Regions from separate parts of the Hymenobacter algoricola genome, predicted to be linked through region 3. Evidence: riboswitches for the same ligand, from Rfam matches in the RefSeq annotation. Region 3 holds a riboswitch; each other region holds the start of a gene.
The links. A riboswitch is a leader RNA that binds a small molecule or an ion and turns the genes downstream of it on or off. The one in region 3 is predicted to bind S-adenosylmethionine.
Positions count from the first base shown of each region.

Region 1 (3,271 bases), on a different contig from region 3:
GGGCAGGGCAAATACCTGGGAGCTGTTCATATATTCTTGTTTGGCACTTAAAGCTTAGATTTTAGAGCTGAGCACCTGGACCAATGCCCGCAGTTCAGGCGTTTCAGGCCAGACTCTGAGCTCTGAGTTCTATTTTCTCAGGTTTCAATTCTGGGTTTTCAAACTACTACAATAGCGCACGGGCTGAACCAGCTAGAATGCCGGCTCAACCCGGGCTATTGTGGGTTTGGGCAGGCCGTCTCCTCTCTCACAACAAAACGACCCGCCCGCGCCCCAAGCTGCTCCGACCGGAAAAGGCGGCGGCTTCCGCCTGCGCTAAAAAAGCTGCCGCCGGTTTCCTCTCTCTAGACTTCCAGCGGAGCAGCGTGTTCTACCTCGGGCTGCAGCAGCGTGCTGCCCGATTCGTCCGGCGTAGCGGCGTTGCGCACGGCCTCAAAAGCCTGGGCCAGATCCGCCCGGATATCGTCGAAATGCTCGATGCCCACCGACAGCCGCAAGGAGGTCGGGGTGACGCCGGCGGCCAGCTGCTCGGCTTCGGAGAGCTGCTGGTGGGTGGTGGCCGAGGGCTGAATGATGAGCGTCTTGGCGTCGCCCACGTTGGCCAGATGACTCACCAGCTTCAGGTTGTCGATGAAGCGCGTAGCCGTTTCCTTGCTGCCTTTGAGCTGGAAGCTGAGCACGCCGCCAAAGCCGCGCTTCAGGTATTTCTGGGCCAGGCCGTGGTAAGGGCTGCTTTTCAACCCCGGATAGTTCACGCTTTCCACCTGCGGGTGCTGCTCCAGCCAGGTGGCCACGCGCAGGGCGTTTTCCACCGTCCGCTCCACCCGCAGGCTCAGCGTTTCGAGGCCGATCAGCAGCTGAAACGAGTTGAACGGGCTGATGGCGGGGCCAAAGTCGCGCAGCCCTTCCACCCGGGCCCGGATGATGAAGGCAATGTTGCCGAACGGCCCGCCCTTGCCGAATACGTCGTTGAATACGAGGCCGTGGTAGCCTTCGGAAGGCTCGGTGAACTGCGGAAACTTGCCGTTGCCGAAGTCGTACGTGCCGCCATCCACAATCACGCCGCCCACGCTGGTGCCGTGGCCGCCAATCCACTTCGTGGCCGACTCCACCACGATGTGGGCCCCGTGCTCCAGGGGCCGGAACAGGTAGCCGCCCGCCCCGAACGTGTTGTCCACAATCAGCGGCAGGTCGTGCTTGTTGGCAATGGCCGCAATCCGCTCGAAGTCGGGGATGCTGTAGCTTGGGTTGCCGATGGTTTCGAGGTAGATGGCCTTGGTGTTGTCGTCAAGCAGCGCCTCGAAGGAGGCCGGGTTGTCGCCGTCGGCAAAGCGTGCCTCGATGCCCAGGCGCTTGAATGCTACCTTAAACTGGTTGTAGGTGCCGCCGTAGAGGAAGGCCGTACTCACGAAGTTGTCGCCGGCCTGCAGGATGTTGTTCAGGGCAATGAACTGGGCCGCCTGCCCCGAGCTGGTAGCCAGGGCTGCCACGCCGCCTTCCAGGGCCGCCACGCGCTGCTCAAACACGTCGGTCGTCGGGTTCATCAGGCGGGTGTAGATGTTGCCGAACTCCTTCAGGGCAAACAGGTTGGCCCCGTGCTCAGCGTTCTTGAACACGTAGGACGTGGTCTGGTACAGCGGTACGGCGCGGGCGCCGGTAGTGGGGTCGGGCTGCTGACCGGCGTGGAGCTGCAGCGTTTCGAAGTGATGGGCTGGCGTGGACATACTGGTTCGGAGGTTAAGAAGGATTACGGAAAGAAAAGACAGGATTTGAGCCGGGAGCCAAGACTCCCACGGGACCGGGCCAGGCGCGGCCCTGCGGCTGAAAAGCGGGGTCAGGAGCCAGCCGGGACCCCGCGGGAAGCGCACAAAAAGTGGCTGCCGGATGCAGGGTAAGCCGTAAAAAGAAAAAAGGGAGGGGACGCTAGGCCAGACTCAGGCTAGCAACAACACGCGCAACAACAGCCCATTCGCATGCGGGCGGCCTGGGGGGCCGCAAGGGCCAGCGCAGCAGAACTGCGGAAACCCATCGGCCGGCTGGCTTGCCGCGCAGCAGCCAGAGGGGAAGGGTTCGGAAGGGCGGAGGAGGGGGAATTTTTCATGGCACTCAACTTATCTGTCCCGCGGGCCTGGGCCGGTCGGGCAGGAATTGGCACCTTTCGCTTTACCGAAGGTTGCCAGTGGGTCACGGAGCCTGTTCTCTCGCCACTTCTGCATAAAGTCTGAAAATCGCCCCACCGTTAGCGGGGGAGTACCGGATTGGTAGGTGCAAATGTACACCCGGAATTGAGAAGCGCAAATCCGGGGAAAAGTTTTCCGTCTTTTTCTCTGGGGCACAAAAAAACGCTGCTCCGGGCCGGAGCAGCGTTTTTGGCAGGAATCAGGGCCGGGAAAAGACCTACAGCGTCGGCAGTGTCAGGACCTGGCCTACTTCGATATGGTCGGGGTTGGCGCCGATGGTGGCTTTGTTGGCATCGTAAATCTGGTGCCACTTGGCAGCGTCGCCGTAGTGGTTTTTGGCAATTTTCGACAGCGAGTCGCCGCTGGCTACGGTGTAGGTGCTGCCGGCGGCCGCGGGCTTGGCGGCGCCATCTTTGGTACCGAAGAAGTCGGTGCCCCCGGCAGCGGCGGGCTTGGGCGCTTCAACGGGTTTTTCTTCGCCTTTATTGCTGAGGAAATCGAACAGTCCCATGGTTGTGTGTCGGTTAGGGTGAATGGAGAGAAGATTCGTAGTGGCCTAAGCCTCACGGTTTCAGGCGTTCTTACGCCCCGCTACTGATTAGGTTGCCGCGAACAGAAAGAGAATATAGGGCCTTAACTCTTTTCCCCGCTTGCCGTAAGAAACGCCGGCCCAAGGCTATGCCTGGGGTCATTGATGCTGACTTCTCCCCTCTTTTCAACCCTCACACCCCCTTTCCATGAACCGCGCCACCACTCCCCTGCACTACCTGGCCAGCCTGCTGCTGCTCGTAGCCCTGTTCGTCTCTAGCTGCAGCCAGCCCGATAAGGTCGGCGAAACCAACATGCTCTACGGCACCGAAAGCAAAGTGTGGAAAACCGACAAGGAAACCACCGCCACCGGCGACAAAGTAGCCCAGACCGATGCCGACGAGGATACCGAGCTGCGCTTCTTCGCCAATGGAACCTTCAACATGACTTCGTCCGCTCAGACTATGCAGGGCAAGTACGTGTTCGACCAGCCCGGCAAGAAAATCACCCTCACGCCCGACGGCGGCACCACCAGCATGGCCTTCGACGTGACCAACCTGACG
Region 1 is NZ_BAABDH010000015.1:78,159-81,429, forward strand. It holds gene ABD842_RS03750 (homoserine O-acetyltransferase family protein) at 1-30, opposite strand, end outside; gene ABD842_RS03755 (O-acetylhomoserine aminocarboxypropyltransferase/cysteine synthase family protein) at 345-1,724, opposite strand; SAM riboswitch class I at 2,109-2,221, opposite strand; gene ABD842_RS03760 (LysM peptidoglycan-binding domain-containing protein) at 2,398-2,691, opposite strand; gene ABD842_RS03765 (hypothetical protein) at 2,918-3,271, shown strand, end outside.
Region 1: it holds a riboswitch for S-adenosylmethionine, as region 3 does, so the genes downstream of both, ABD842_RS03755 (O-acetylhomoserine aminocarboxypropyltransferase/cysteine synthase family protein) here and metH (methionine synthase) in region 3, are expected to answer to the same signal.

Region 2 (3,271 bases), on a different contig from region 3:
GAACACGGCCCTGGGCTGCTACCTCGCGCTGGGCATCGGGCTGAACCTGGACTTCATCTACTCCCTGATCAAAAACCCGGTGTACGCCACCGGCACCACCGCCGTGCTGCTGCTGCTGGCCGGCCGCCTGTTCGACGGCATCACCGGCGTCAACGGCCTCATCGTCGTTACCTCGCCGCGCTACCGCTTCGATTTGATTTTCAACCTGTTTCTGGCCGGCAGCACGGTGTTTATGAACTGGCTGCTGATTCCACGCTACGGCCTTACCGGCTCGGCCCTGGCTACGCTCCTGGCCATCGTCAGCATCAACGCGGCCCGCACCTGGTTTGTGTGGTATTCCTACCGCCTGCAGCCCTTCGACCGGCGCATTCCGCTCATCATGGCCGTGGCTGCCGTAGCTGGTTTCGCGGGCTGGCTGGTACCGTTCACCCACTCGTTTCTGGTCACCATGCTGGTGCGCTCCGTGGTGCTGACCATTGGGTACGCGGGGCTGGTGCTGGGCACCAATGCGGTGCCCGAAGCCCGGGATTTACTGCTCGGCCTGAAAAAACGTTTATTACCTTAGGTAATCAGGTATTACCTTAAGTAATTCATTATCAGCTACAAGAATTCCTTACCTATTCTATTCAACTAGCTTGTTTTAAGATAGATAAAATAATAATTAGGAAGTTCCAAAATCGGGCTACTACATTTGCAGCACCAATTCTTTACCCCCCAAAGGATTGTTTTTATACAGAGGCGTGGAGAGACAGGCTCGACGAAACGCCGGCAACCATCCGCAAACCCGCGGAAACGGTGCCAAGTCCTGACCATATAAAAACAAGTTGCCGTGAAAACTTCTGCCAACCCCCGCACCACCACTGCCACCCTCTCTGCTCTACAGCATGGATGTTGGGGCATGCTGCTGGGCGGCCGGTGTTGTTAGTCCGGCTCACCCCCGCCCTTTTTCCTGCCCGTGCCCTGTTCTTAGCTAGCTAAGGCAGTTTCCCGCACCTCTTTTTCGGCTCCCGCAGGACAGCCGGCCCGGCTTTGCGCCGCCTTATGGCGTCCGGGCGCTTCGTGTCGTCGGCCTTTTCTGCCCGGAAAAGCCCCATCCTTCCTTCATTATGCAAGTAGCCTCCCAGGCGCTGGTCCTCGACCTGCGCCGGCAGCTCGCCGGGCTTTCCGCGGCCGAAGTGCTGGCCGTCGTCGCCGCGCAGTTCCCCCAGCAAGCCGTTTTCTCGACTTCCTTCGGCCTCGAAGACCAGATCATCACCCACCTGATCTTCGAGCACAACCTGCCGATTACCGTCTTCACCCTCGACACGGGCCGCAACTTCCAGGAAACCTACTCCACCTGGAGCAAGACCCTGCGTCGCTACGGCCAGCCCATCGACACCTACGCTCCCCGGCCGGCCGGCGTGGAGCACCTGCTGCGCGAAAAAGGACCCAACAGCTTCTACGACAGCGTGGAAAACCGCAAAGAATGCTGCGGCATCCGCAAGGTGGAGCCGCTGAACCGGGCGCTCCAGGGGCAGCAGGCGTGGTTTACCGGCATCCGCGCCGAGCAGTCGGCCAACCGGCACGACATGCACGCGGTGGAGTGGGACGACACGCACAAGCTCCTCAAGTTTCACCCGCTGTTCGACTGGACTTTCGCCCAGTGCTGGGACTATGTGCACGCGCACAGCATTCCGTTCAATCCGCTGCACCAGCAGGGCTTCGTGAGCATCGGCTGCGCGCCCTGCACCCGGGCCATCAAGCCGGGCGAGGATTTCCGGGCCGGGCGCTGGTGGTGGGAAGACCAGACGGCCAAGGAATGCGGCCTGCACGGCACCCACAGCAGCCCCGATCCGGAGGTGGAGCCGATAACGGCTAACTAAAACCGACTGTCATCCTTCATCTGGCGTCCGCTTGCGAAGGACCTTATGGGATATGAACGATGGGTGTGACAACGACTCGCTCCAACGTGATAAGGTCCTTCGGCTTTCGCCTCAGGATGACAGGAAATCAAATACTGACATCCCGACCATATGAGTATCCTGCACTTCGATTACCTCGACCGGCTGGAAGCCGAAGCCCTTCACATCCTGCGGGAAGTGGCGGGCCAGTTTGAGCGGCCGGCCCTGCTGTTTTCGGGCGGCAAAGACTCCATCGTGCTGACGCGCCTGGCCGAAAAGGCCTTCCGCCCCGGCCGCTTTCCCTTCCCGCTGGTGCACGTCGATACCGGCCACAACTTCCCCGAGGTGCTGGCCTTCCGCGACGCGCTGGCCGCCGAGCTGGGCGAAAAGCTTATCGTGCGCAGCGTGGAGGATACCATCCGGCGGCAGCGCCTGCGCGAGCCGGGCGGCAAGTTCCCCAGCCGCAACCCGCTGCAAACCTACACCCTGCTCGAAACCATCGAGGAGTTTGGGTTCGACGCCTGCATCGGCGGGGCCCGCCGCGACGAGGAAAAGGCCCGGGCCAAGGAGCGCATCTTCTCGGTGCGCGACGAGTTTGGGCAGTGGGACCCCAAGCGCCAGCGTCCCGAGCTCTGGAACATCTACAACGGCCGCATCCAGCGGGGTGAAAACGTGCGCGTGTTCCCGATTTCGAACTGGACCGAGCTGGACGTGTGGCGCTACATCCAGCGCGAGAACATTGCCCTGCCCAGCATCTACTTCGGCCACCCGCGCACCTGCGTGGTGCTGCCCAGCGGCCAGCTGCTGGGCCTCAACGAGCACCTGCGCCTCGACGACACCGACGAAATCGTGGAGCGCCAGGTGCGCTTCCGCACCGTGGGCGACTCGACCTGCACCGCCGCCGTGGAGAGCGACGCGGCCACCATCGACGACATCATCGCGGATCTGCTGCTGGCCAAAGTCAGTGAGCGGGGCGCCACCCGCCTCGACGACAACATCTCCGAGGCCGGCATGGAAGACCGCAAGCGCAACGGCTATTTCTGAGTGGTGAAGATTTTTCAGAACGTCATGCTGAGCGAAGCCGAAGCATCTCGCCAGCGTGGTAATCATGAAGTACCAACCTGCCATCAGCACGCGAGATTCCTCGGCAAGCTCGGAATGACGTTCTGCAAACGCACCATTTCACAACCTCCCCAAGACCCCAAACCCATGGACCTTCTCCGATTCATTACCTGCGGCAGCGTCGACGACGGCAAGAGTACGCTGATCGGCCGCCTGCTCTACGACTCCGACTCCGTGTCCTTGGACGTGCTGGCGGCGCTGGAAAACCGGCCTACCGTGCACGGCACCGTGGATCTGGCCCTGCTCACCGACGGCCTGCGGGCCGAGCG
Region 2 is NZ_BAABDH010000024.1:40,421-43,691, forward strand. It holds gene ABD842_RS07975 (lipopolysaccharide biosynthesis protein) at 1-565, shown strand, start outside; SAM riboswitch class I at 726-820, shown strand; gene ABD842_RS07980 (phosphoadenylyl-sulfate reductase) at 1,107-1,862, shown strand; gene cysD (sulfate adenylyltransferase subunit CysD) at 2,013-2,924, shown strand; gene ABD842_RS07990 (sulfate adenylyltransferase subunit 1) at 3,090-3,271, shown strand, end outside.
Region 2: it holds a riboswitch for S-adenosylmethionine, as region 3 does, so the genes downstream of both, ABD842_RS07980 (phosphoadenylyl-sulfate reductase) here and metH (methionine synthase) in region 3, are expected to answer to the same signal.

Region 3 (3,271 bases):
AATTTCCAGGCGCAGCGCGGGCCGGGCGCGCAGGGTGCGGGCCAGCTGGTTCAACAGGGGGCGCGAGGCGGGCAGCAGGGTGGCAGTGCTTTGGGTGAAATACAGATTGGTCAGCGGCACTACGGCACCTTTACGCAGGGTGGCCAGGTCGGGCACCGCGGTGGTGAGGCTATCGGCGGCGGGCAGCGCGGCGCCGCGGCGGGGCAGCACTGGCCGCCGGCGCGGCGCCGGCTTGGCTCCCCGCGAGACGGTGGGCCGCACGGTGGGCCTGGACGCAACCCGGGACGGGGGAGCGGGGGCCGCGGCCGGCGCCGTCGGAGCGGCCGGCCGGGCAGTGGCGGGAGCCGAAATCGGGCGGGCGGAAGGCGGCAGCGTGGCGTAGAGGCTGGCCGTCGGGATGGGCCGGGGCTCGGCCGCTGCACCAGGCTGCTGCCAGGTGAGCTGGGCGCGGGTATCCCACTGCACCTGGCAATATTCTACCCGCAGCGGATAGTAGCGGCCGCCGGTAAGCTGAATTTCGGCGGCCGACTCGGTGGCGACCTGGTCGCGCCAGGCGCTGAGAATTCTTTTGCCGCCCAGCCACACCCGCATGCCGTCGTCGTTGAGAATGCGGAACGTGTAGCGGCCCGTGACGGGAATGTAGATGTGCCCCAGCCAGCGCACCGAGAAATACTCGGGCGGCACACCGGGCCCCGGGGCCGCAAAGGTGCGCCCGGCCGGACTGGGGCCCTCAATGGTCCAGTTGAAGTCGATGGTCGGATCAACGCGGGTCAGCACGAGCTGCCCGAAGTTCTGGCCGTCGTAGTAGTGCCCGCGCAGGCCGTCGCCGGGCGTGGCGGGCCGCGGCTGCGCCCGCAGCCGCCCGGCCAGCAGCAGCAGCAGCAGCAGCGTGGCAAGCAATAGCCGGAAGCGGAGACGACACAGCATGAGCAGCAGCTAGCGGAAACGCCCGAATTAGGGGTAATATTCCAAACGTAACAGATAACGCGCGCCCTCGGGCCAAAATTGGATTCCGGAGTTTCCTGCAGTATCTTCGTGATGTTACTTATCCAGAAAGACCGAGGGACTGGGCCCGACGACGTCTTGGCAACCTGCTACACAAGGTGCCAACTCCCATTTCGGCGTTTCGGCGGCGAATAAAGATAAGTACCGGACTCGCCCTTGCGCGGCTCTTTCTGGATAGGCTTTTTGGTACCGCCTCATTAGAAGAGAAGCCGCTATGCAACCGACGCTCCGCCCCGACTCCCCGCTTTACGCTATTCTGCAGCAGCGCATCCTCGTGCTCGATGGCGCCATGGGCACCATGATTCAGCGCCACCCGCTGGAAGAGGCCGACTTCCGCGGCCCGCGCTTCGCGGATCATCCCAAGCCCCTGCGCGGCAACAACGACCTGCTGAGCCTGACCCGCCCCGACATCATCCGCGGCATCCACCACGACTACTTCGCCGCCGGGGCCGACATGGTGGAAACCAACACCTTCAGCGGCACCACCATCGCCCAGGCCGATTATGGTTTGGAGCATATCGTATATGAGCTCAACTTCGAATCAGCCCGGATTGCCAAAGAGGTAGCCGACGAATTCACCGCCCGCGAGCCGCACAAGCCGCGCTTCGTGGCCGGGGCCGTGGGGCCCACCAACCGCACCGCTTCCCTGTCGCCCGACGTGAACCGGCCCGGCTTCCGCGCCGTGACCTTCGACGAGCTGGCCGCGGCTTACCTGGAGCAGGTGCGCGGCCTGATCGACGGCGGCTCCGACACGCTGCTTATCGAAACCATCTTCGACACGCTCAACGCCAAGGCCGCGCTGTACGCGGTGCAGAAGTTCTTCGACGAAGGCGGCAAAGTGGTGCCGGTCATGATTTCGGGCACCATCACCGACGCCTCCGGCCGCACGTTGTCGGGGCAGACGGTGGAAGCCTTCTGGAACTCCATCAGCCACTTACCGCTGCTGAGCGTGGGGCTGAACTGCGCTTTGGGCGCCGACCAGCTGCACATCTACGTCAGGGAGCTGAGCCGGATTGCCGACGTGCATATTTCCGCCTACCCCAACGCCGGCCTGCCGAATGCCTTCGGCGGCTACGACGAGTCGGCCCAGGAATTCGCGGCCGTGGTCGAGAATTACCTGAAGGAAGGCATCGTGACGGTGGCCGGGGGCTGCTGCGGCACCACGCCCCAGCACATTGCGGAGCTGAGTAAGCTGGCTCAGCGCTACGCGCCACGCCCACTTCCTCAGCTCCGCAATGCGCAATTAGTAATTAGTAATGAAGAATTAAGAATTGCCGACGACCAGCAAGCCGACGAGCCAATTACTACTTCTCAATTACTAATTACTAATTCAAGCGCCACGCGCTTGTCTGGTCTGGAGCCCTTCAATATCTACCCCGACAGCCTGTTTGTGAACGTGGGCGAGCGGTGCAACGTGACCGGCTCCCGGGCCTTTGCCCGCCTGATCCGCACCGGCTCCTACGAAGCCGCCCTGCAGGTGGCCCGCGACCAGGTGGAAGGCGGTGCCCAGGTGCTCGACGTGAACATGGACGAAGGCATGCTCGACTCGGAGCAGGCCATGACGACGTTTCTGAACCTGATTGCCTCCGAGCCCGACATTTCCCGGGTGCCGGTGATGATTGACTCCTCGAAGTGGACCGTGCTCGAAGCCGGCCTGAAGTGCGTGCAGGGCAAGAGCATCGTCAACTCGATTTCGCTGAAAGAGGGCGAGGACGTATTCCGGCAGCACGCCCGCACCGTGCGCCAGTACGGCGCCGCCGTGGTGGTCATGGCCTTCGACGAAACCGGCCAGGCCGACACGTTTGAGAAGAAAATTGCGGTGTGCAAGCGCAGCTACGACATTCTGGTGAACGAAGTGGGCTTCCCGCCCCAGGACATCATCTTCGACCCCAACATCCTCACGGTGGGTACCGGCATGGAGGAGCACCGCAACTATGCCCTCGACTTTATCGAGGCCGTGCGCTGGATCAAGGCCAACCTGCCCGGGGCGCTGACTTCCGGCGGCATCAGCAACATCAGCTTCTCCTTCCGCGGCAACGACGTGGTGCGCGAGGCCATTCACTCCAGCTTCCTCTACCACGCCATCCGCGCCGGCCTGGATATGGGCATCGTGAACCCCAGCCAGCTGGCCGTGTACGACGAGGTGCCCAAAGACCTGCTCGAATTGGTGGAAGACGTGCTGCTCAACCGCCGCGCCGACGCCACCGAGCGGCTGGTCGACTTCGCCGAAACCGTGCAGCAGAAAGGCAAGGTGGAAGTGGTGGCC
Region 3 is NZ_BAABDH010000034.1:30,200-33,470, reverse strand. It holds gene ABD842_RS09080 (PA14 domain-containing protein) at 1-927, opposite strand, end outside; SAM riboswitch class I at 1,043-1,149, shown strand; gene metH (methionine synthase) at 1,220-3,271, shown strand, end outside.